Regions from separate parts of the Leisingera sp. ABM4_101 genome, predicted to be linked through region 1. Evidence: riboswitches for the same ligand, from Rfam matches in the RefSeq annotation. Region 1 holds a riboswitch; each other region holds the start of a gene.

What was found. Region 1 has a riboswitch for cobalamin ahead of ACXAEK_RS20010 (DUF1636 family protein). Riboswitches for the same ligand answer to the same signal wherever they lie in the genome.
Region 2: linked by a shared signal. The riboswitch ahead of ACXAEK_RS09070 (hypothetical protein) and the one ahead of ACXAEK_RS20010 (DUF1636 family protein) in region 1 are both predicted to bind cobalamin.
Region 3: linked by a shared signal. The riboswitch ahead of ACXAEK_RS02185 (DUF4198 domain-containing protein) and the one ahead of ACXAEK_RS20010 (DUF1636 family protein) in region 1 are both predicted to bind cobalamin.

The regions. Positions count from the first base shown of each region.
Region 1 covers NZ_JBSWTV010000002.1:3,853,586-3,861,224, forward strand. Annotated here, with positions in the region: gene glpD (glycerol-3-phosphate dehydrogenase) at 1-1,359, shown strand, start outside; gene cobO (cob(I)yrinic acid a,c-diamide adenosyltransferase) at 1,584-2,219, opposite strand; cobalamin riboswitch at 2,271-2,476, shown strand; gene ACXAEK_RS20010 (DUF1636 family protein) at 2,574-2,984, shown strand; gene cobW (cobalamin biosynthesis protein CobW) at 2,987-4,021, shown strand; gene cobN (cobaltochelatase subunit CobN) at 4,174-7,419, shown strand; gene cobG (precorrin-3B synthase) at 7,416-7,639, shown strand, end outside.
Region 2 covers NZ_JBSWTV010000002.1:1,638,531-1,646,169, reverse strand. Annotated here, with positions in the region: gene ACXAEK_RS09080 (alpha/beta hydrolase family protein) at 1-590, opposite strand, end outside; gene ACXAEK_RS09075 (TetR/AcrR family transcriptional regulator) at 661-1,281, shown strand; cobalamin riboswitch at 1,300-1,522, shown strand; gene ACXAEK_RS09070 (hypothetical protein) at 1,633-2,037, shown strand; gene ACXAEK_RS09065 (protein-tyrosine phosphatase family protein) at 2,168-2,713, opposite strand; gene ACXAEK_RS09060 (DNA polymerase III subunit gamma/tau) at 2,910-4,709, shown strand; gene ACXAEK_RS09055 (YbaB/EbfC family nucleoid-associated protein) at 5,168-5,512, shown strand; gene ACXAEK_RS09050 (GNAT family N-acetyltransferase) at 5,579-6,082, opposite strand; gene recR (recombination mediator RecR) at 6,219-6,818, shown strand; gene ACXAEK_RS09040 (DUF1330 domain-containing protein) at 6,842-7,129, opposite strand; gene ACXAEK_RS09035 (ATP-binding protein) at 7,252-7,639, opposite strand, start outside.
Region 3 covers NZ_JBSWTV010000002.1:225,597-233,235, forward strand. Annotated here, with positions in the region: gene ACXAEK_RS02170 (TRAP transporter small permease) at 1-154, opposite strand, end outside; gene ACXAEK_RS02175 (TRAP transporter substrate-binding protein) at 210-1,226, opposite strand; gene ACXAEK_RS02180 (LysR family transcriptional regulator) at 1,366-2,271, shown strand; cobalamin riboswitch at 2,391-2,605, shown strand; gene ACXAEK_RS02185 (DUF4198 domain-containing protein) at 2,752-3,537, shown strand; gene cbiM (cobalt transporter CbiM) at 3,548-4,165, shown strand; gene ACXAEK_RS02195 (cobalt ABC transporter permease) at 4,162-4,731, shown strand; gene cbiQ (cobalt ECF transporter T component CbiQ) at 4,728-5,516, shown strand; gene ACXAEK_RS02205 (energy-coupling factor ABC transporter ATP-binding protein) at 5,503-6,153, shown strand; partial or broken gene ACXAEK_RS02210 (IS5/IS1182 family transposase) at 6,262-6,399, opposite strand; gene ACXAEK_RS02215 (aromatic ring-hydroxylating oxygenase subunit alpha) at 6,657-7,639, opposite strand, start outside.

The DNA of each region.
Region 1 (7,639 bases):
CGCGAGGTGCTGCTGAAGGCGATGCCGCATATTTCCTGGCCGATGCGGTTTGTGCTGCCCTTCCACAAGGACATGCGGTTCGACAGCGAGACGCCGACGTCCAAGCTGCTGACGACCTTCATGCCCTGGATGAAGGGCCGCCGCCCGGCCTGGCTGATCCGGCTGGGGTTGTTTCTGTACGACAGCCTGAGTAAACGCGGCATCCTGCCCGGCACCGCCAAGCTGGACCTGGCAGCCGACCCGGCGGGCCTGCCGTTGAAAAGCAAGTTCAAGACCGCCTTTGAGTATTCCGACTGCTGGATCGAGGACGCCCGGCTGGTGGTGCTGAACGCCCGTGACGCGCAGGCCCGCGGTGCCGAAATCCTGACCCGGACCAAAGTGCTGTCAGCGGAGCGCCATGCGGACCACTGGGTGATCACGCTGCAGGATCAGGCCAGCGGCGAAACCCACCAGCGCCGCGCAAAAATGCTGGTCAACGCGGGCGGCCCCTGGGTGGCCGACGTGCTGCACCAGAAGCTGGGCCAGAACAGCCGCGAGAACGTCCGCCTGGTGCGCGGCAGCCATATCGTGGTGCCGAAACTGTTCGATCATGGCCGCTGCTACTTTTTCCAAGGCACCGACGGGCGGATCATCTTCGCCATTCCCTATGAGCAGGATTTCACCCTGATCGGCACCACCGACGCCGACCATCCGGATCCGGACACGGCGCCTGAATGCACCGAGACCGAACAGGACTACCTGATTGATTTCGCGTCGCAATATTTCGAGCAGCCGCTGCGCCGCGAGGATATTGCCTGGACTTATTCCGGTGTCCGCCCGCTCTATGACGACGGCGCCAGCTCCGCCACTGCGGCGACCCGCGAGTATGTGCTGACACTGGATCAGGCGCAGGCGCCGCTCTTGAATGTCTTTGGCGGTAAGATCACCACCTACCGCAAGCTGGCCGAGGCGGCGCTGGCGAAGATCGGTGAAGTCTTCCCGCAGCTGCCCGCGGACTGGACCGCAGGCGCGGCCCTGCCAGGCGGTGATTTCCCGGTGGAGGATGTGGAAAAGCTGAAAACCCGGCTCGCCAAGGAATACCCTTTCCTGACGCCCTATTGGGCGGCCCGGCTGATCCGCGCTTACGGGCTGGAGGCCTGGGAGGTGCTGGGCGATGCCAAGTCCGCCGGTGATCTGGGCCGGGACTTTGGCGCCACCATCACTGCCCGCGAGCTTGACTGGGCAATTGCCCGCGAATGGGTGCGCGCAGGCGACGACTATTTGTGGCGCCGCACCAAGCTGGGCCTGCGCCTGGATAAGGCGCAGCGCGCCGCGGTGGATGCCTATATCAGCGAGAAAGCCGCGAGGCTGGCGGCTTAAGCGCGGAGGGGCTTAAGCGCGGAGGCAGGCGGGGCATCAAGACACGGGGGGGGGCACTCCCGCCCCTTTTCAAGGAACCAGAGGTTCCCTGAAAAGCGTTGGGCCGGGCGGGGGCGCTGCCGCAGGCAGCGCCCCCGCCCCCCGGCGATTTGCAAAGCAAAGCGCAAAACCTCAGGCCCGATCGGATTTGCCGCCTTTCGCCGCCTTTTGCCGCCTGTAAGAGATTAAAACTCCACACCCTTCTGCGCCTTCACCCCGGCGCGGAACGGGTGCTTGATCTGGCCCATCTCGGTCACCAGATCGGCGATCTCGATCAGCTCCTCCTTGGCGTTGCGCCCCGTCAGCACCACATGGGTCATCGGCGGTTTCTGCTCCACCAGGAACTCCAGCACCTCCTCCAGGTCCAGGTATTCATAGCGCAGCGCGATGTTGATCTCATCCAAGAGCACCATGGTGTTGCGCTCGTCCAGGATCATCTCCTTGGCCTTCTCCCAGCCCTTCTGGGCGGCAGCGATGTCGCGCGCCTTGTCCTGGGTCTCCCAGGTGAACCCCTCGCCCATCGCGTAGAACTGGCACAGATCGCTGAAGTTCTCCTCGATCAGAGTGCGCTCGCCGGTCTGCCAGGCGCCCTTGATGAACTGCACCACCGCAGACGGCATCCCATGGGCGATGCAGCGCATGATCATCCCGAACCCCGACGAGGATTTGCCCTTGCCCGGCCCGGTGTGGACGATGATCAGTCCCTTCTCGCCCTCCTTGGTCTTCATCATCCGGTCACGCGCCGCCTTCTTCTTAGCCATCTTCGAGGCGTGACGGGCGGCTTCTTCTTCTGAAATGCCGGTTTCAGACTTTTCGCTCATAGGGGCTCTCCAGCTGTTTGACCCCATGTCTTGACAAAGAAGCCCGCCATAGCGCAAGGGGGTTCCGCTGGTTCCTGTGAAAACAGGCGAAGAGGGAATGTGAAGGCCTGCTCAGGCTGAAGCACAGCCGCCCCCGCGACCGTGACCGGATGAGGCCGCCATGCCACTGGGAGATATCCCGGGAAGGCAGGATGGCCGGCAAGGCGAACGCCTTGGCATCCGCAAGCCGGGAGACCTGCCAGCAGGAGAGAGATCAACGGGCAGACGGGGTGTTCTGCGACCGGGTGAGGGGCTGGCACGAGACAGTTCCTTTTCGGCCATCCCGCAAGCCCTGCCGCGACAGGAGACGCGCTGATGGCTGACGATCAGGCGGGCACCCCCGCCAGCAAACCGGGACCGGTCACGCTGACCGTGTGCCTCACGTGCCGCAACGAAGGCGCCGATCCCGAGGCAACCCGCCCCGGCACCCTGCTGCATGATGCGCTGAAAGAGGCCGGCATGCCCGAGGGCGTAACGCTGCGCGGCGTCAAATGCCTGTCGGCCTGTTCGCGAAGCTGCACCGTGCTGCTGACCGGCGGCGAGGAACGCTGGAGCTATGTCTACGGCGACATGGACCCGGAAGAGCATATCCCTGAGATCCTGGCAGGCACAGCCGCCTATGCCGCCACAACCGACGGCCTTGTGCCTTGGCGCGAGCGCCCCACCGCATTCCGCAAACAATCCGTTGCCCGCATCCCGCCGGCCGCCTTCCCTTCCGAGGAGTAATCATGAGCGATCTCAACAAGATCCCCGTCACCGTTATCACCGGCTTCCTCGGTGCAGGCAAGACCACCCTGATCCGCCACCTGATGCAGAACCCGCAGGGCAAGCGCCTGGCGGTTGTGGTGAACGAATTCGGCACCGCCGGTGTCGACGGCGACATCCTGAAGTCCTGCGCCGATGAGAACTGCCCGGCCGAGAACATCATGGAACTGGCCAACGGCTGCATCTGCTGCACCGTGGCCGATGACTTCATCCCCACCATCGAGCAGCTGATGGACCTGCCGGAAAAGCCGGATCACATCGTGATCGAAACCTCCGGCCTGGCCCTGCCCAAACCGCTGCTGAAAGCGTTTGACTGGCCCGCGATCCGCTCGCGCATCACCGTTGACGGCGTGATTGCGCTGGCCGATGCAGAGGCCGTTGCCAAAGGCCAGTTCGCCCCCGATCTGGACGCGGTTGCCGCCCAGCGCGAAGCAGATGAGAGCCTGGACCACGAAACTCCGCTCAGCGAAGTCTTCGAAGACCAGGTCTCCTGCGCCGACATCGTGCTCCTGTCCAAGGCCGACCTGGCCGGCGACGAAGGCGTCGAGAAGGCCCGCGCCGTGATCGAGGCCGAGGCGCCGCGCAAGCTGCCGATCCTGCCGATGAGCGAAGGCGTCATCGACCCGCGCATCATCCTAGGGCTCGAGGCGGCTGCCGAGGACGATCTGGACGCCCGCCCCAGCCACCACGACGGCCATCACGACCACGAGCATGACGATTTTGAAAGCATCGTTGTCGAAATGGGCGAAGTCTCCGATCCAGAAGCGCTGCAAAATGCCATCGTGAAACTCGCCCGCGAGCGCAATATCCTGCGCGTCAAAGGCTATGTCGCGGTGGAGGGGAAACCGATGCGGATGCTTGTGCAGGCCGTGGGCGAGCGCCTGCGTGCCCAATACGACCAGCCCTGGGGCGCGCAGCCGCGCAAGACCGCCCTGGTGGTCATCGCCGAGCATGACGACATCGACGAACAGGCCATCCGCGCCGAGCTGGGGGCCTGAAGCATGCTCTTGACCCGCAATTTTCATGAGCGGAAAGGATCGCGCCCGTCCCGGGGTGGGCGCAATCGCGCCCGCCCATGGGGGCGGGTCGGGCGCGATCCGGGGCTTGCGCCCCGGGACTCCATTTTGCTGGCTGGGAAAGGCAAAATCTGATGCACGTCGTCTTCCGCGAAAGCCACGGCCTTGACGAGACCGATACCCCGCAGGACCTTGGGCAGACGCCTGCGGACCTTGTGGTGCTGTCGTTTTCCGACAGCGACCTCGGCGCCTTTGCGGCGGGCTGGCACCGCGCGGGCGGCAAGTTGCCCAGCTTGCGCCTCGCCAACATGGTGGCGCTCAAGCACCCGCTGTCGGTCGACGTGTATGCAGAACAGACACTGGAGGGCGCCAAGGGCGTCCTCGTCCGCCTGATCGGCGGCGAAAGTTACTGGTCCTACGGGCTTGCCACCCTGCAGGACCTCGCCCGCCGCAAGGGTATTGCGCTGGCGATCCTGCCCGCTGACGGGCGCGAAGATGCGCGGCTTGATGAGCTGTCCACCCTGCCCGTCTCCACTCTGCGCCGCCTGCAATCCCTGTGCGACGCCGGCGGTGCGGTTGCGGCCCAGGCAGCACTTGCCCAGCTGTCGCTGGCTGCAGGGCTTTACGCCGGCCCCGTCCTCGGCCTCAAGACGACACCGGAACACGGCTTCTACGACCCGGCCAAGGGCGTGCTCGCCGACCTGCCGCCGCAGGACAAACCGCTGGTGCTGGTGAGCTTCTACCGCTCCTACCTCACCGCCGCCGACACCGCCCCGGTGGATGCGCTGATCGCGGAACTGCGCGCCCGCGGCTATGCCGCTTATGGCGCCTTTGCCGCCAGCCTCAAGGCGCCTTCTGCCGCGGACTGGCTGCGCAAGAAACTCCCGCAGCTGGCCCCCGCCGCCATCATCAACGCCACCGCCTTTTCAGCGCAAGGAACAGACGGCAGCGCCTCGCCGCTCTCCGCCACCGGCTGCCCGGTGTTCCAGGTCGCCCTCTCCACCGCCCGCAAGAAGGACTGGGCCGAGGCCGACCGCGGGCTGTCGCCCGCCGACCTCGCCATGCATGTGGTGCTGCCGGAGGTCGACGGACGCATCTTTGCCGGCGTCGTCAGTTTCAAATCGCCAGGCAAGAAAGACCCGGACCTGCAGTATTCCCGCTTTGCCCATCGCGCCGACGCGGACCGCATCAAGGCGGCTGTGGACCGCCTCGAAGGCTGGCTGCGCCTCGCCAAGCTTCCAAATGCAGACAAGCGCCTTGCCCTGATCCTCTCCACCTACCCAGGCCGCGACCACAACCTGGCCCATGCCGTGGGACTGGATGCGCTGGCGTCCTGCGACGAAATCCTGCGCACGCTCTGGGACCAAGGCTATACCGTTGAGCCGCAGGAAAACACCGGCCTGCGGCTGATGGACGAAACGCTAAGCGTCCCGCTCACGGAGTACAAAACTGCTCTCGCCGCCCTGCCGCAAGACCTGCAGAACACTTTGGCTGAGGCCTGGGGAGACCCGGAGGAAGATATTGATTGCCGTGACGGTGCCTTTCACTTCAAGGCCCTGCGGGCAGGCAACGCCCTGATTGCCCTGCAGCCCGAACGCGGCGAGGTCAAAACCCGCGTCGACGACTACCACGACCTCGACCGCACCCCGCGCCACGCCTATGTGGCGTTTTACCAGTGGCTGCGCGCCCAGACCGACGCGTTGGTCCACATCGGCGCCCACGGCACGCTGGAATGGCTGCCGGGCAAGGCGGTGGCTCTGTCCGGCGCCTGCTGGCCCGAGGTTCTGACCGGCCCCCTCCCGGTTGCCTATCCGTTTATCGTCAACGACCCCGGCGAGGCCGCACAGGCCAAACGCCGCATCGGCGCTGTCACCATCGGCCACCTGCCGCCGCCGCTGGCGCAAACCAACCTGCCCGAGGGCATGTCCCGGCTCGAAAGCCTGCTGGACGAATACTCCACCGCCGACGGCCTCGACCCGGCCCGCCGCGACCGCCTGATCGGCGACATCCGCGCCGAGGCACAGGGGACCGGCGTCGAGGCCGACCTGGGCCTTACCCCTGACACGTCGCCCGCAGAGGCGATCACCCGCATCGACGCCTTTGTCTGCGACATCAAGGAAAGCCAGTACGGCGAGGGCCTGCACATCTTCGGCACCGGCCAATGCGGGGCAGAGGAACGCGCCGGGCTAATCGCCGCGCTGGACGGGAAGATCGTGACGCCCGGCCCTTCCGGCTCGCCGTTCCGCGGCCGCGCCGATGTGATCCCGACCGGGCGCAACCTCTTCACAACCGACCCGCGGGCGGTGCCGTCGCGGGCGGCGCATGCGCAAGGTGTCAAACTGGCGGAAGAGCTGCTGCGCCGCCACCTCCAGGACCACGGCGACTGGCCCAAGGGGCTGGTGATCGACCTCTGGGGCTCCGCCACCATGCGCACCGCGGGCGAGGAATTTGCCATGGCGCTGCACCTCGCGGGGCTGGCGCCCAAGTGGGACGAAGGCTCCGAGCGCGTCTCCGGCTTCGACGTGCTGCCGCTCTCCATGCTGAACCGCCCGCGCATCGACGTGACCCTGCGGGTTTCCGGCCTGTTCCGCGACGTCTTCCCGGGCCTCGCCCAGATGTTCGAAAGCGCCGCCACCGCGCTGGCAAACCGCGAAGAGACCCAGGCCGACAACCCCTATCTTACCGAGACACCGCGCGTCTTCGGCCCCAAACCGGGCCAGTACGGCCTGTCGATGAACCCGCATCTGGATGACTACAGCGACGAGGCCCGTGCCGCGGCGGGCGAGGCCTGGCTCAACGCTTCCTCCCACGCCATCGACGCCAAGGGCGCGATCACCGACGCCCGTGAGGCGCTCGAAACCCGCCTGCAAGGCGCCGACAGCTTCGTCCACCTGCAGGACTTGCCGGAAACCGACCTGCTGGTCGCCTCCGACTACGCCGCGCATGAGGCCGGCTTTGCCGCCGCCATGGCCCGTATCGGCCAGACCGCCCCGGCGCTCTACCACATGGACGCCACCCGCCCCGACAAGCCGCAGGCGCGTTCGCTGGGCGAGGAGATTGCCCGCGTCACCCGCGCCCGCGCCGCCAATCCGGATTGGGCCACCTCGATGATGTCCCACGGTTTCCGCGGTGCGGCTGAGGTCGCTGCCACCCTCGACCACATGGCCGCCTTTGCGCATCTGGCGCAGGTGGTGCAACCGCATCTCTTCGACCTCTATTTTGAGGCCACCCTGGGCCGCGACGATCTGGTCGAGTTCATGGAGCGCGAAAACCCCGAAGCGCTCGCCGCCATGCGCGACCGCTTCCGGGCTCTGTTCGATGCAGGCCTCTGGAGCACCCGGCGCAATTCGATCATGGCAGAGCTGGAGGGCGCCGCATGAGTGCCGCCGCCGCCCCCAAGGTCTACGGCTGGTGCCCTGGCGCCCTGCGCCCGATGATGTCCGGCGACGGGCTGGTGGTCCGCGTGCGCGCGCCGCTCGGTAAACTGTCCGTTAGCCAGGCGCGCGGTGTCGCAAGACTTTCTGAAGAGTTCGGCAACGGCCTCCTCGACATTTCCGCCCGCGCCAACCTGCAGATGCGCGGCATCCGCGAAGACGCCCA
Region 2 (7,639 bases), 2.2 Mb from region 1:
TGCCAGTAGACACCGGCCGGCAAGTCGGCCCCGAACCCCACCGCGCGCCCGGGCAGATAGCCCAAGGCACGGACCAGCGGCGGCACATGGCCGAACCAGAAGGCCAGCGCCAGCGCGCGGTAGGGCCAGGGATGATCGTGGTGATGCACCAAGCCGCCCGCGACCACGATCATGCGGGCGACGTCCGTCAGGCCATCCTGCAGGGGCATCAGCATTGCCCCCAGCGAATGGCCAATCACCAGCAACGGCACACCCGCATAGTGCCGCTGCATTTCTTTGCTGGCCGCTGGCTGATCCGCCAGCGCCCACTCGGCCATGGTGGCCTGTGACCGGCGCGGGTGCATACGCGCCGAGGCCCCAAAGTCCCGGTAATCAAAAGTGAGGCAAGCCATCTGCCGCTCTGCCGCCAGCCAGCGCGCGAAATGCCGGTAATAGCCCTGCGGCACCCCGGTTGCGCCATTCAGCACCACCGCTGCCCGGGCCGGTCCCGCCGGGTGATACAGCCGCCCGGCCAGCACCGCCTCACCAGCGGCAAAGCGCAGCTCTTGCACCCGGATATCTGCCGTCTGTTCTGCATGGCTGTCGAGCATGGCACCCTCCTAGACCAATTGGTCCACTCCACCTCTGGACCAATCGGTCTAATGCTGTCAACCTGCCGTCATGACTGACGTGACGACACCTTCTGCCGCCCCGGACGGCCCCGTCCCCACCCGCGAGCGGCTGCTGCGCGCGGCTGCCGGGCTGTTCCGCAACAAGGGCTACAGCGGCACCGGCCTGGCAGAATTGCTGGCCGCGGCGGAGGCGCCCAAGGGCTCGCTCTACCACCATTTCCCAAACGGCAAATCGGACCTTGCGCTGGCCGCAGCGGACTGGGCATCAGAGCAGATGCAAGCACTGATCGACGCTTCCTTCACCCCTGCGCCGACCTTTCAGGACGGCGCCAAGACGGTCTGCTACAAGCTGGCGAAACTGTTCGACAAACAGGGCAAATGGAGCGGCTGCCCGGTCTCTGCCACCCTGTTCGAAGGGCCGGAGAACGAGGCTTTCCACCAGCACGCCGCCAAGCTGTTCGAGGGCTGGATCACCGGGACCGCAGCCCATGCCCGGCGCCTGGGCCTGCCTGAGGCTGAGGCCCGCGCCGCTGCCGAGAATTTCTATATCCTGCTGCAAGGCGGCTGGCAGCTGGCCCGGGTGCGGCGCGATTCGGATGTGATCCGGGGGCTGCACCTGCAGATGCACAGACCCCAGCCAAACCCAATGCAGCTGCAGAAAAACGATTGACAACTCAGGGATCCAACCGCTACCGATTGTGCCGATGGTTCCCGCGCCACAGAATCTTGTGTCCGGGATGAAAAGGGAACACGGTGCGGCCCCGCCCTGCGCAAGGCCAATTCCGCGACTGCCCCCGCAACTGTAAGCGGCGAGCGACCCCGATAGAGCCACTGGCCCTCAAAGAGGCCGGGAAGGATCGGGAAAGCTGCGACCCGCAAGTCAGGAGACCTGCCATCGGATATGAAACTCGAACCCGGGCGGGGTGTCCGGACAGGGTCTGATGGCACCGCGGGGCTTTCCGCTTTCTCATCCGGTCTCTTGTCCCCAGAACTCCCCGCACCACGCGCGGAGGGCGCAAACATGATGTGGACGGACCAGACGCATTTCTATGCGGCAACGGATTGCAAATACCTCGGGAAACCCTGCCCCGCGGCAGAGCGGATGATCGCCAAGCTGGCCGAGGCGATGACCAAGGCCAAGCCGCTGACCCAGGAGGATTTTGAAATCACCGGCACCAGCGCGCTGGACGGCTGCCCGCGCAACTGCCCGGCGCAGTTCGTAGCCAGCCATGACCGGATCCGGCTGTTCTGCGGTGTCGGGGAAGAGGCCCCGCGCGAGGGCCTGGACCGGTTCGCCGATGCGATCCTCAGCCGCGACGGCACCGGCTTTGCCGCCTCGCAACTGGATGCCCGCCCCTGCGCGCTGATGGAGGCGCTGCCGAAAACGGCAGAGGCGCATCAGGCAGAGCAAATGCTGGCGCTATAAGAATTCCAGACTGCGAGTGATCCGCCCGGCGGCACCGCCGGGCAGCGTCCGCCCCTCCCCGTCAAACCAAAGGTTTGCCTCCGGCAAAACGGGAGGACGCTTCGCACCCACCCAGGGTCAGGCGCTGCCCTCAGTGTTTGACACCCTGCCCCGCGCAGGCCCAATCCAGCTGCGCCTCGGTCTCCACCGCACAGGGCCGCACCGAGCGCAGCCGCGCCAGCGCCTGGACCGGGTCCTCGCCGCAGTCGATCATCAGCCGCAGCACCGCCATGCCGGAGCGCCCGCAGCCGCCCTTGCAATGCACCAGAACCCGGCCGCCGCCTGCCAGCGCCTGCCGCGCCGACTGGCTGGCGGCGGCCCATTTTTCATTCACTGCCGGTGGCGGCACCTGGAAATCCGGCACCGGCAAATGCAGCCAGCGGCAGGCCATGCTTTGGATGTCGACGCCCAGCCGCGGCACTCCGGCGGCCACATGCTCAGCCTCGGTGGTCATCGAGATCACCAGCCCCGGCTTCCATTGATAGATCTGGATCAGGTCGCTGCGGTAATCGCCGGCGCCGCCCGGCAGCCGGCACAGCGCCAGAATGCCGCCGCCCGCTGACAGCGCGTGGATGGTCAGGCCGGCCAGCGCGGCAGTCTCCTGCACCGCTGGCTTTGAAGTGTCTTCAGTTTGCATACCGCCTCCCTGGACGCCGCGCCCCTGCACTTCCCCCGCATTTCCCCCTTCCCTCCAGACTAGCCGCTAACCGCAGAAAGCCAAAGCGCTTTTGCAGCCCTGGCTTTACTGCCTTCTGCGGTGGACGAACCGGCTGCGCTTCAATACCCTGCGCGGAACGCGGGACCCCCGCACACCGAATCCGGCACGAGACACCATGAACGACATTCCCAGCGGCACCACCCAATCGCAATACCAGGTTCTGGCCCGCAAATACCGGCCCGAAACCTTTGCCGATCTGGTGGGGCAGGACGCCATGGTGCGCACCCTGAAAAACGCCTTTGCCGCTGACCGTATCGCCCAGGCCTTCATCATGACCGGCATCCGCGGCACCGGGAAAACCACCACCGCGCGGATCATCGCCAAGGGCATGAACTGCGTGGGCGAGGACGGCCAGGGCGGCCCCACCACCGACCCTTGCGGCAAATGCGAGCATTGCGTGGCGATCATGGAAGGCCGCCATGTCGACGTGATGGAGATGGACGCGGCCTCGCGCACCGGTGTGAATGACATCCGCGAAATCATCAACTCGGTGCAATACCGCGCGGCCTCGGCCCGTTACAAGATCTACATCATCGACGAGGTCCACATGCTGTCGACCTCCGCCTTCAACGCGCTGCTGAAGACACTGGAGGAGCCGCCGGCGCATGTGAAATTCATCTTCGCCACCACCGAGATCCGCAAGGTGCCGGTGACGGTGCTGTCGCGCTGCCAGCGCTTCGACCTGCGCCGGATCGAACCGGAGGTGATGATTGCCCTCCTGCGCAAGATCGCCACGGCTGAAAGTGCCGAGATTGCCGAGGACGCGCTGGCCCTCATCACCCGCGCCGCCGAAGGCTCCGCGCGGGATGCAACCTCGCTGCTGGATCAGGCGATTTCCCATGGTGCTGGTGAAACCACAGCCGATCAGGTCCGCGCCATGCTGGGCCTTGCCGACCGCGGCCGGGTGCTGGACCTGATGGATATGATCCTGCGCGGCGATGCGGCCGCCGCCCTGACCGAACTCAGCGGCCAGTATGCCGAGGGCGCCGACCCGCTGGCGGTGCTGCGCGATCTGGCCGAGATCACCCATTGGGTTTCGGTGGTGAAGATCACGCCCGACGCGGCTGAGGACCCCACCGTCAGCCCCGATGAGCGCGCCCGCGGCAAAGCGATGGCGGATGCGCTGGCAATGCGGGTGCTGACCCGCATGTGGCAGATGCTCTTGAAGGCGCTGGAGGAAGTGGCCGCTGCGCCAAACGCGATGATGGCCGCAGAGATGGCGGTGATCCGCCTGACCCATGTGGCCGACCTGCCCTCGCCTGAGGAGCTGATCCGCAAGCTGCAGGACACACCCCCCCCGCCGCCGCCCGGTCCCGGCGGCCCCGGCGGCGGTGTGCCGATGCAGGGCATGGGCGCCCCGGCGCTTGGCGGTGCTGCGCCGCAAGGCGGCCCGGCAGGCGGCGCGCCCGGTGGCGCACCGGTGGCCCATGGCAGCGGCGGCACGGTGGCCGCGCTGGCGCCGCAGGTCAGCTCTGCCCTCGCCCGCTACCCGTCGTTCGAGCATGTGGTCGAACTGATCCGCACCAACCGCGACGTGAAACTGCTGGTCGAGGTCGAAACCGGCGTGCGGCTGGTCTCCTACCAGCCAGGGCGGATCGAATTCACCCCGTCAGCACAGGCGCCGCGCGACCTTGCCGCCCGGCTTGGCTCTGCGCTGCAGAACTGGACCGGCGCCCGCTGGGTGGTCTCCATAGCGCCGGACGGCGATGCCGCAACCATTGCCGAGATCCGCGACGCCGCCGAGAACGCCCTGCGCGAGAAGGCGGCGGCGCATCCGCTGGTGCAGGCGGTGCTGGACAGCTTCCCCAAGGCCAAGATCACCCGTATCCGCACGCCTGAGGAACTGGCCGCCGAAGTCGCCGCCGAAGCCCTGCCCGAAGTGGAAGACGAATGGGATCCGTTCGAGGACGGGTGACGCATTCACGCAGGGCAGCGCCTGACCTTGGGTGGGCGCGAAAGCGCCTTCCCAGGGGGAAGGTCAGGCGCTGCCCGGCCTGTCGGCCGGGCGAAAGGGCACTAGGGTCAAGACCCATTAAACCTGCACAGCTGGCGCGCGAACGGCAAGAAAGCAGGGGTTTTGAGCGCGCCGGGACTGGCGGTGTCAATTCCAAGCGGTCAAAGCCGCTGCTTTGCAGCGGTTCGCGCGTCCGCAGGATTTGACTGATTTTGCCCCTGAACTGCGTTACAGCCCCTTGAAATAGAGCCACTATTCCCGCGGGACCGTGCCTGGTCAGGAACAAAATCAGACAAACCAGCGGTGCAGGGTTGATGGGTCCTGACCCTAAAGTCCGGCAAACCGGCAATCCTGCCCCTTGTTTCGCGGTCCCGCGGCCCGTATTTGTGCCCCAAACCGAAAATCTCAGGAGAACAAAGATGCTCAAAGGCCTCGGCGGTCTTGGCGACATGGCCAAGATGATGAAATCGGCACAGGAACTGCAGACCAAGATGGCGCAGATGCAGGAAGACCTGCACAACGTCATGGTGACCGGCGAGGCCGGCGCAGGCCTGGTCAAGGCAACCGCCTCTGCCAAGGGCGACCTCAAGGGCCTGGACATCGACCCGTCGATCTTCAACGGCGACGATAAGGAAGTGGTTGAGGACCTGATCCTGGCCGCCATCAAGGACGCCCAGGCCAAGGCCGCGGACAAGGCGCAGGAAGAGATGACCAAGCTGACCGAAAGCATGGGTCTGCCCAAGGACATCAAGCTGCCGTTCTAAGAACCGGCAAGCTGAACGCCAAAAGGCGGCCCGTCTGGTGCCGCCTTTTTCTTTGCCCCGCCTTGGTTAGCCCGTCTCCAGCCGGAACTTCAGGAACCGCTGGCCTTCGTACTGCACTTCCCCGGTCTGCACCGCCCCCAGCCGCATCAGCGGCCGCAGATGCCGCCGCGTCGGCGGCAGCAGGAAGGTAACATAGGGAATGCGCGAGTCCGCACGGGCAAAATCCAGCGCCTTGCGCGCAATTGCGGGGCCAAGGCCAAAGCAATCTGCCCGCAGCACCAGCCCGAAATCCCACTCCGCGCCTTCTTTCTGGAACCCGCCCCAGCCGAGGTAATCCTCACCGCGCAAAAACGCCCAATGGCCCAGCCCGTCGCGCTGCCAGCAGGCCTCCTTGGCCGCCACAAAATCCTTGGCCGCCTCCTCATCCCAAGCCCCTGCCAGCAACGGCATATGCGCCGCCATCCGCGGGTCTGACATGTGGCGGGCAATCACTTGCGGCGCAACCGCCGTCAGCCGGGCAAAACGCAACTGGGGAGTTTCATCTGCCTCCCGCGCAATCCTGCCTTCCATTTCAAACCCTCCGCCCTTCCAGGCAAGGCATACCCCCGGGGCGCCAGAAAAACAAACCCCGAACATTTTGCCGCCCCGCCCTTGCGCTTCCCTGTCCCGATCAGCCTATATGGCTGGAACACAAAGGGCCCAAGGCATGATCAAGAACTCCACCAGCAACATCGAAGACCTGATTGACCTGATGGCCAAGCTGCCGGGGCTGGGGCCGCGCTCGGCGCGCCGCGCAGTGCTGCATCTGATCCGCAAGCGGGCGCTCTTGCTGACGCCGCTGGCTGACGTGATGAGCGAGGTGGCCGCGACAGCGCGCGAATGCCTCAACTGCGGCAATGTGGGCACCAGCGAGATCTGCCCGATCTGCACCGACGAGGTGCGCGGCAACGGCGAGCTGTGCGTGGTCGAGGATGTGGCCGACCTCTGGGCGATGGAGCGGTCCGGCGTGTTCAAGGGCCGCTATCACGTGCTGGGGGGCACCCTCTCGGCACTGGATGCGGTAGGCCCTGAAGATCTGCGCATCCCGCGGCTGGTCGACCGGGTCGCGACCGAGGGCGTCCGCGAGGTGATCCTGGCGCTGAATGCCACCATCGACGGCCAGACCACGGCGCATTACATCGCCGACCAGCTGCAGGGACAGGTGAAGCTCACCTCGCTTGCGCAGGGGGTGCCGATCGGTGGCGAGCTGGACTACCTCGACGACGGCACCATTTCCGCCGCGATGCAGGCGCGCAAGGAAATCTGACGGCGCCCGGCGGGCCTGAACTGTTATTCTTCGTAGAAATGAATGGTCATGTCGCAGGCCGCGTCCCGCAGCGGTATCAGCGGCAGGTATTCCGGGCTGCTGTAGAACCGCTCCGCCGCGTCCATGTCCCGATAGCGGAACACCGCCGCCACCTCACCATAGCTTGAACCACCGCGCAGCACCCGGGCGAAACTGCCGCGGGTGACCACCTCAACACCCTGCGCCTCCATCAGCACCGCCGCGCGCCCGGCATAATCGCGAAACAAATCCGCATCCCTGATCTTTGCATATGAGAAATTGAGCACAGGCATAGGCAAACTCCGGAGTTCCATTCCTGAAAAAACAGCCTTGAGGCTTGGGCCTGCCCCTTGGCTCCGTCAACTGGAATTTTGTATCCGCACAATACCCGTGCCACCCTGTCCCGTCCCTGAACCTAGCGGAACACCGCCCGGTACAGTTTTTCCTTGCTGAAAGGCTTGTCCAGAACCTGCGCATCCGCCAGTTCCGGAAACCCGGCCTCTGCCGCGCCAATGGCAAAACCGCTCATCATGACCGCGATCAGACCCGGCTGCTGCTGCCGCAGGCTGGACAGCGTCTCCCAGCCGCCCCGGCCCGGCATGCTCATGTCGATCACCGCCCGGTCGAACGGCCCTTTCTCCTGCAGCAGGGCCAGCGCCGCGTCATAGCCATCGGCCTGCACCACATCGCAGCCGCGCAATTGCAGCAGCCCCGCCACCGCCCGGCGCACTGTATCCTCATCATCCACAACCAGGATCCGGCGCACCTCGGCCGGACGCTCCTGCGCCTGCTCCGGTGCAGCC
Region 3 (7,639 bases), 3.6 Mb from region 1:
TCGACTGGTTGAACACGTAGCGGCCAAAGACATTGGCGATTGTGTTGCCAGCCATCAGGATGATCCCCCAGCCCAGGATCCAGACCTCGATACGCCCGATGGCACCGTCAATCTTTCCCAGAAAGCCGAAGGGAGCGGGTTTGCCGTCTTGCATGATATCCTCCCTTGGTGCGGCCCCGCACAAATGCGCGCGGGGCCTGAAAGCGGGATCAGTTGCCCGCCAGCTCTGCCTGCAGCGCGTCCAGCAGCTCCTGACCGCGGGCGCCTGCGGTCTCGACATAGGCCGCGGCAGTGTCGCCCGAACGGGCACGGAAGACGTCACGCTCTTCTTCGGTCAGAACCACCAGGCCGATGTCCGGCTTGGCTTCCTTGATCACGTCCAGGCGGGCCTGGTTGAAGTCGGTGACCACGCCGTCGATGAAGCCGGTCATGTCCGCCATGGTGTCGCGCACCAGTTTCTGACGGTCCGGAGTCAGGGTGGCAAACCAGTCGGAGCCTGCGACCACAGTGGTCACCAGTTCCTGCTCACCGGCCCAAATCAGGTGGCTGGTGACTTCATAGAACTTCATTTCTTCGATGGTCGGGATCGGGTTCACCTGGCCGTCGACCGCTCCTAGCTGCAGCGCGCCGAACACCTCGCCAAACGGCAGCGGAGTGGGGCTTGCACCCATGTTCTTGTAGGTCTCCAGCAGGATCGGCGACACCATCACCCGCATCTTGAAGTTCTCGAAGTCCTCCGGAGTGCGGATCTCGCGGTTGGTGGTCCAGACCTGCGGGCCCTCGGAATACATGGTCATCACTTCCAGGCCGCGTTTCTGGAAGTCCGCGTTCAGATCGCCATAGATAGTGTCCGAGCTGCTGAGGATCTTCGAGATCGCCGCCGGGTCGGAGGGCAGCAGATAGGGCAGCAGGAACACCTGGCTTTCCGGCACGATGGTGCCCAGGTTGCCGATCGAGACGTTGGTCAGCTGGATGATGCCGTCCGCCGCCTGCTCAACGGTCTCGGTCGGGGTGCCCAGGGTTCCCATCGGGTAGACGCTCACGGTCACATCGCCATCGGTCGCCGCCTCGATGCGCTTTTTGAACTCCTGCGCATAGGCGTCCATGATCGAGCCCGGAATTTCTTCGATGGCGAATTTCCAGTCTTCGGCAAACACGGCGGCTGGCGCCAGGCTCAGCAGCGCCGCAGCGGCGGTGGTTTTCAGGGTTTTCAAGGTAAAGGCCATGCGGGTCTCCTCCCAGTTGGCTTGGTTAACGGGGTCGGGAGGCACCTCAGCACGAGCTTAGGGATTGAAAAATATTACGTTGATTATATTTGCATGAAAGATTTTTATGTAATGCCTCCCATAACCAGACGGCCATATCATGAAGCTGTTGCACAACACGCTGCTGGAAACTTTTGTCACCGTCGTTGATTGCGGCGGATTTTCTGATGCGCAATATGCCCTTGGTGTCACGCAATCGGCCATCAGTATCCGCATTCGCGACCTTGAAACCTCGCTGGGCTACCGGATCTGCGAACGCGGCCGCGGCGGCTTCCGTCTGACGGAGCGCGGTGAGATCGCTTATCAGAAAGCCCGCGACATTCTGCGCAGCGCGCGCGATTTCGATGCCGAGCTGCTGGAGCTGCGGGATACCATTGCCGGGGACCTGCGGATCGGCACCGTGGATTCGATCGACAGCCTTCCCAGTTTGAAATTTGCAGAGGCCCTGCAGCAATTCCTCGCACGTCCGAATGAAGTCAGGATTGAAATTGTGGTTGCCTCCCCTGCCGACCTGACCCAGCAGCTGATCACCGGTGAACTGAATGTTGCCGTGGCGCCGTTTCGCAGCCAGGTGCCGGAGCTGGAGTATTCAGAACTGTGCTGTGAGGAGCACAAGCTTTACTGCGCGCAGAAGCATCCTTTGTTTGCTGTACCGGACAGTGAAATCAGTCTTGAAACCATCGGGCAGTATCCGTTGTGCCAGCGCTCTTATGACATGCTGGTTTCACCGAAACTTGGATCGCCGGAACCAACGGCGGTTGTGGCCAACATGGAGGCCATGGCGATGCTCATTGAAACCGGTCATTTTCTGGGGCCGCTGCCCACACATTTTGCCTGCAGGCGGGTTGCAGACGGCAGGTTTCGGGAAATCAGGAACAGCCAAATGCAATGGACCTCAACCTTTTATCTCGCAACGCGCCGTGTTCATGTGCTGAGACATGCCGTGGAGCTGTTCGCCCAAGACCTGCAGAACGCTTGCCTTGCTGAAAGCAAGCCGCAGGCATGAGGCAAGACGAAGCACGTCTGCTTGCCGGCTGCAAACTTACAGAAGGAGACAGTGCCTGCAGCGCCGGTGCGGTCAGGTGAACGTGTTACAATTCTCTTGACTCAGAAAATCCGTTTTGCCATTCAGCCAAAGTGACCGGTTCCGCGAGTGTTTCAATGCGCAGCGGAAGAAATAGGGAACACGGTGCGGCGTACCCAAAAGGGACCAAATCCGTGACTGCCCCCGCAACTGTGAGCGGTGAGTGACGCTGAACATGCCACTGGGAACTGTCCCGGGAAGGCCAGCCGAACCAGGACCCGCGAGTCAGGAGACCTGCCGGACGCGAGGAATGGGACTCTGCTTGCAGAGGCCCTCTCTTCTTTTTCAACCGGACGCCGGGGTGCGCGTCTGGCCCGGGCGTTGTTTCGACAATTCCGTGCCGCTACTCCCCGTTGTTCATTCCTGATTGCAGGTGCGCCTGCGTCGTCGAATGAGGACGAAATGAAACTGAACTACCTGGCCGCTGCTCTGGCCGTTTCCCTGCCGGTTACCGCATCGGCGCATTTCCAGCTGAACTACACCGAAAACGCGCTGATCGAGAAGCCCGGCGATGTGCCAATGGGCCTGGTGTTCTGGCACCCGATGGCCAACGGCCATGCGATGGACATGGGCAAGCCCGAAGAATTCTTCATGATCCACAAAGGCGAGAAGACCGACCTGACGGACCGCCTGGAGCCCGCCACCTTCAAGGGTGTTGAGAACGAAGCCTCGGCCTACAAGGCCTCCGTTCCGGTGAAACGCTCGGGCGACTATGTCGTGGTGACCGTGCCCGCGCCTTATTACGAGGAAAGCGAGGACATCTACATCCAGCAGATCGCCAAGGTCGTGCTGAACCGCAACACCCTGCCCACCGACTGGGACCAGCCGGTTGGCCTGGCCACCGAGATCCTGCCGCTGAACAAACCCTACAACGTCATCGTCGGCTCCACCTTCTCGGGTCAGGTTCTGGCCGACGGCAAGCCGGTTGCCGGTGCCGAGATCGAGATCGAATTCATGGCGGCTGAGCCGGATCTCGAGAAATTCTCCACCACCAGCCCGACCGTGGGCGAGATGCCGGGCGGTGCGATTGTTGCCATCGCAGACCAGAACGGCGTGTTCTCCTTCGGTATCCCGAAAGCGGGCTACTGGGGCTTTGCGGCTCTGGGCTCGGGCCCGGCGACCGAGCATGAGGGTAAGGAACTCAGCCAGGATGCTGTGCTGTGGATCCACGCTGAAGAGCTGAAGTGAGACTGACCCCATGCATATCGTAGACGGCGCACTGTCGAACCCGGTTGTGATCGGCGGCGCGGTTGCCGCCGTCGGCGGTATTGCCATGGGTCTGCGCAGCCTGCCGCTGGAGCGTATTCCGGCGGCGGGGGTGCTTTCGGCCAGTTTCTTTGTGGCCTCGCTGATCCATGTCCCGATCGGTCCCAGTTCGGTTCACCTGATCCTGAACGGGCTGGCCGGGCTGGTGCTGGGCTGGGCCGCCTTCCCGGCCCTATTTGTCGGCCTCTTGCTGCAGGCGGTGTTCTTTGGTTTTGGCGGGCTGACCGTCTTGGGCGTGAACGCTGTGAACATTGCCTTGCCAGCGGTTCTGGTCGGATTGATTTTCCGGCCGCTGCTGGCGCGCGGCTCGCCGCTGCAAGGGGCGGTCTGGGGCGGCATCGGCGGCGGGCTGGCGATTGCTCTGACGACGCTTGCCGTGGCAGTGTCGCTGATGCTGTCCGGCGACGAGTTTATCCTGGCGGCCAAACTGGTGTTTTTCTCCCACATCCCGGTGATGGTGATCGAAGCGCTGCTGTCCGGTGCCGCCATCTTCCTGGCCCGCCGGGTGAAGCCCGAACTGTTCATCGACACGAAAGGAAGCCTGGCATGATCCGCGCCTGTGTTCTGATCCTGGCGCTGCTGGCGCCGATACCGGCCTTGGCGCACAACGTGATTTCCTCGGTGTTCCCGTCCGGTTCGGACATCGAGGGCGAAGTGGGCTTTTCCAACGGCGATATGGCCGCGGACCTGCTGATCGAAGTCTTTGACGCGGCCGGGGCCAAGCTGGGCGAAACCAGGACCGATGCCGACGGTTTCTTCCTGTTCACCCCGGCATCGCCGGTCACGCATGTCTTCCGCGGTGATCTGGGCGCAGGCCATGTGGCAGAGATCATTATGGAAGCTGCAGACGTCGCACAGATCATGGGCGAAAGCCCGATCAAGACCGCAGCCAGCCCGGATGCGGCTCCGGTTGGGGCTGCCGGCCTCTCCGACCAATCCCGCGCCGAACTGGCCCGGATGCTGCGCACCGAGTTGCGGCCGCTGCGCCAGGAGCTGACCGCGTTCAAGAACAAGTCGGACTTCCAGTCCGTGCTGGGCGGCATCGGCTATATCCTCGGCCTGTTCGGCCTGGGGTTCTACATCGCCGCTCGCCGCAAGATCGGCGCCAGCGCATGACCTATGTGCTGACAGGCAGCGACGCGCCGCTCAGCGGGTTTGGCGGCTTCCGCGCGAAGGTCGCAAGGCTCGACCCTAGGGCGCGCATCGTGATGGCTGCCATCTACGCAGTGGTGGTTGTCTCGCTCAGCAATCTGCTGGTGCTGGCGGCGGCGCTTGGCCTGTCGCTGTGGCTGCTGGCCTTCTCCGGCCTGCCGCCGCGGAAGACGCTGAAGCGGATGGCGATGATGGACAGTTTCATCATCTTCATGCTGGTAATGCTGCCCTTCACCATCCCCGGCACCCCGATTTTCTCCATCTCGGGGCTTGAGGCGAGCTGGGAAGGCCTGCGGCGCGCAACCGAAATCGCCCTGACCGCCAATGCGGTCATTCTGGCGGTGATGACACTGGTCGGGTCCATGGAGCCAGTCACCATGGGGCACGCGCTGTTTGCCCTGAAGACCCCTGCGCGGCTGGTGCATCTGATGATGTTCACCATCCGCTACATCGACGTGCTGCGCGAGGAATACCAGCGGCAGCGCATCTCGATGAAGCTGCGCGGCTTCCGCCCCGGCACCAACTGGCACACCTACCGCAGCTATGGCTACCTTGTGGGGATGATGCTGGTGCGCGCCATCGAGCGTTCAGAACGTATCCTGGCCGCGATGAAATGCCGGGGCTTTTCCGGCCGCATCATCTTGCTCGAAGACTTCCGCCTGCGCCGCGCCGACCTGCTGTTTGCCCTGGCGCTATCCTGCGCATTAGCCGCCCTGATCTGGGCCGAGGCCGCCTATGCCGCTTCTTGAACTGAACGATATCCACTTTGCCTACCCCGGGCTTGACCCCGTGCTGCAAGGCGCCTCGATGCAGCTTAAAGCTGGTGAGCGCCTGTCGGTCGTCGGCCCTAACGGCGCCGGCAAATCAACGCTGCTGAAAATCATCATGGGGCTGATTGCGCCCGCCAGCGGCACCGTCTCCGCCTTTGGCAGGCTCTGCCGCGCTGAGGCCGATTTTCACGATATGCGCCGGCGCGTGGGGTTTGTGTTCCAGGATGCCGACGACCAGCTGTTCTGCCCGACTGTGGCCGAGGATGTAGCCTTTGGCCCGCTGAACCTGGGCAAGTCGAAACAAGAGGTGCTGGCGATCGTTGACGATGTGCTCGCCCGCCTAGGGCTGATGCACCTGCGCGACCGGGTCACTCACAAGCTGTCGGGAGGCGAGAAGCGGCTGGTGACGCTGGCCACGGTACTGGCGATGGAGCCCGAAGTGCTTATCCTTGATGAGCCAACCAATGCGCTGGACCCGGAAAACTACGCCCGGCTGACCAGGATCCTGCTGGAGTTGGATCAGGCGATCCTGCTGGTCAGTCACGACCCGGAATTCCGCGCGCAGGTCGCCCCGGATGGGTACCGCCTGCAGGATCGGCAGCTTGCGCGGGTTTAGGACATCCGCGAACTCTCATCGGCCGATTTCATTACCGCTAGATCTGGCCACGTGGTTCAAAGCCGCTAGCACGGCACCGCTGCAAGACTGCGCGACGTGTCAACGGCGGCGCAAGAGATTGCGATTGATGAAGATAATCCCACTCAGTACACACTGATCATCGACACGAGGTTTGCCGTGTGATTTCGGGAAAAAGGGGGCAAGACGCGCCATCTGCGCATCTGTCAGCCAGAAAAGATCAGACATGTTCACCGCTCGGTTTTCGAACCGTGAATCACGCTGCCAAGTGAAAATCAATGGGTCCTGACCCTAGTGAGACTCGGAACTTGGCAGGTTTTTGCTCCGACAAGTTAGACGACACGGCATTTGATCGCAGTTGCTCGTTTGTCGCTGGAGTACATCGCATGTTGCCGCTCGGGTCGTTCACCGGCTGTGCTATTATCAGGAGCGAAACGGTTTGGCGACCAGATCCACGGCAATTCAGCGAAACACAGCGCGCAATTTCAAGACAGTAAACGTTCAACCACGCGCCGCCCGAAATCATGTGTCGGTCCTTCCCAATGCGGGCTAAGGCGGCCGCCGTCATAGGCAGGGGACAGCCGGCCCTGCTGCAGCAGTTCGAGCATGCCAAGATCCTCCCGGTTGAGGTCATCCCACATTTGCATCAGCTCGGCCCGTGCTTCGGCATGATCCTCTGAAGTCGCAGCATCTCCGATCAGAAAAACATGCAGCTCTTCACGTGTTTTGTTCGGTGCAATCGGATAGCTGACGAGCACTGTAAATTGGTCAGGGAAGACTTCGGCCGCGAAATGCGGGAAGCACAGGAACCAAAGACCGCGTTTGGCATCTTCTGAGGACAGACCGGGATAGTGCGGCAGACGATCGCCGCGCCCCTCGCCCACTTCGGGAAAGATATAGTCGTTGTAGAAGACATGCCGGTCCCATTCTCCCGACCACCGCACGTTCATCGGTGCGAATTTCAGCAGTTTGGGATGGACGGCGAAGACATGGTATCCTTCCATGTAATTCTCGTAGACCAGCTTCCAATTGGCCTCGACTTCGAAATCAATCTTTCCGGCCCAGCGGATGGCCGAGAAATCATAGCCCGGGGTGCGCTCCAGCATCGGTTTCAGCCAGTCCACCAACGTATCCGCATCGCCCGAGATATTGACGAATATGCAGCCGTTCCAGACCTCGCATCGGACCTCGATCAGATCCAGCTTTTCGCCGCCCCCGTCCTCGAAACGGTCCATTACATCCGGTCCGTTGAAATGCGGCCGCGCCCGCAACTTTCCGTTCAGGCCATAAACCCAGGCATGATACGGGCAGGTCAGGGTTGATCTCCTGCACGGTTCGCTCACCAGCTTTGCTCCGCGATGCCGGCACACATTGTGCAACGCACGAATGCCCCCGTCCTGGTCGCGCAGGATAATCAGAGGCACCCCGCCGATTTCGAGCGGTTTCATGTCGCCGCGCTCAGGCAGCT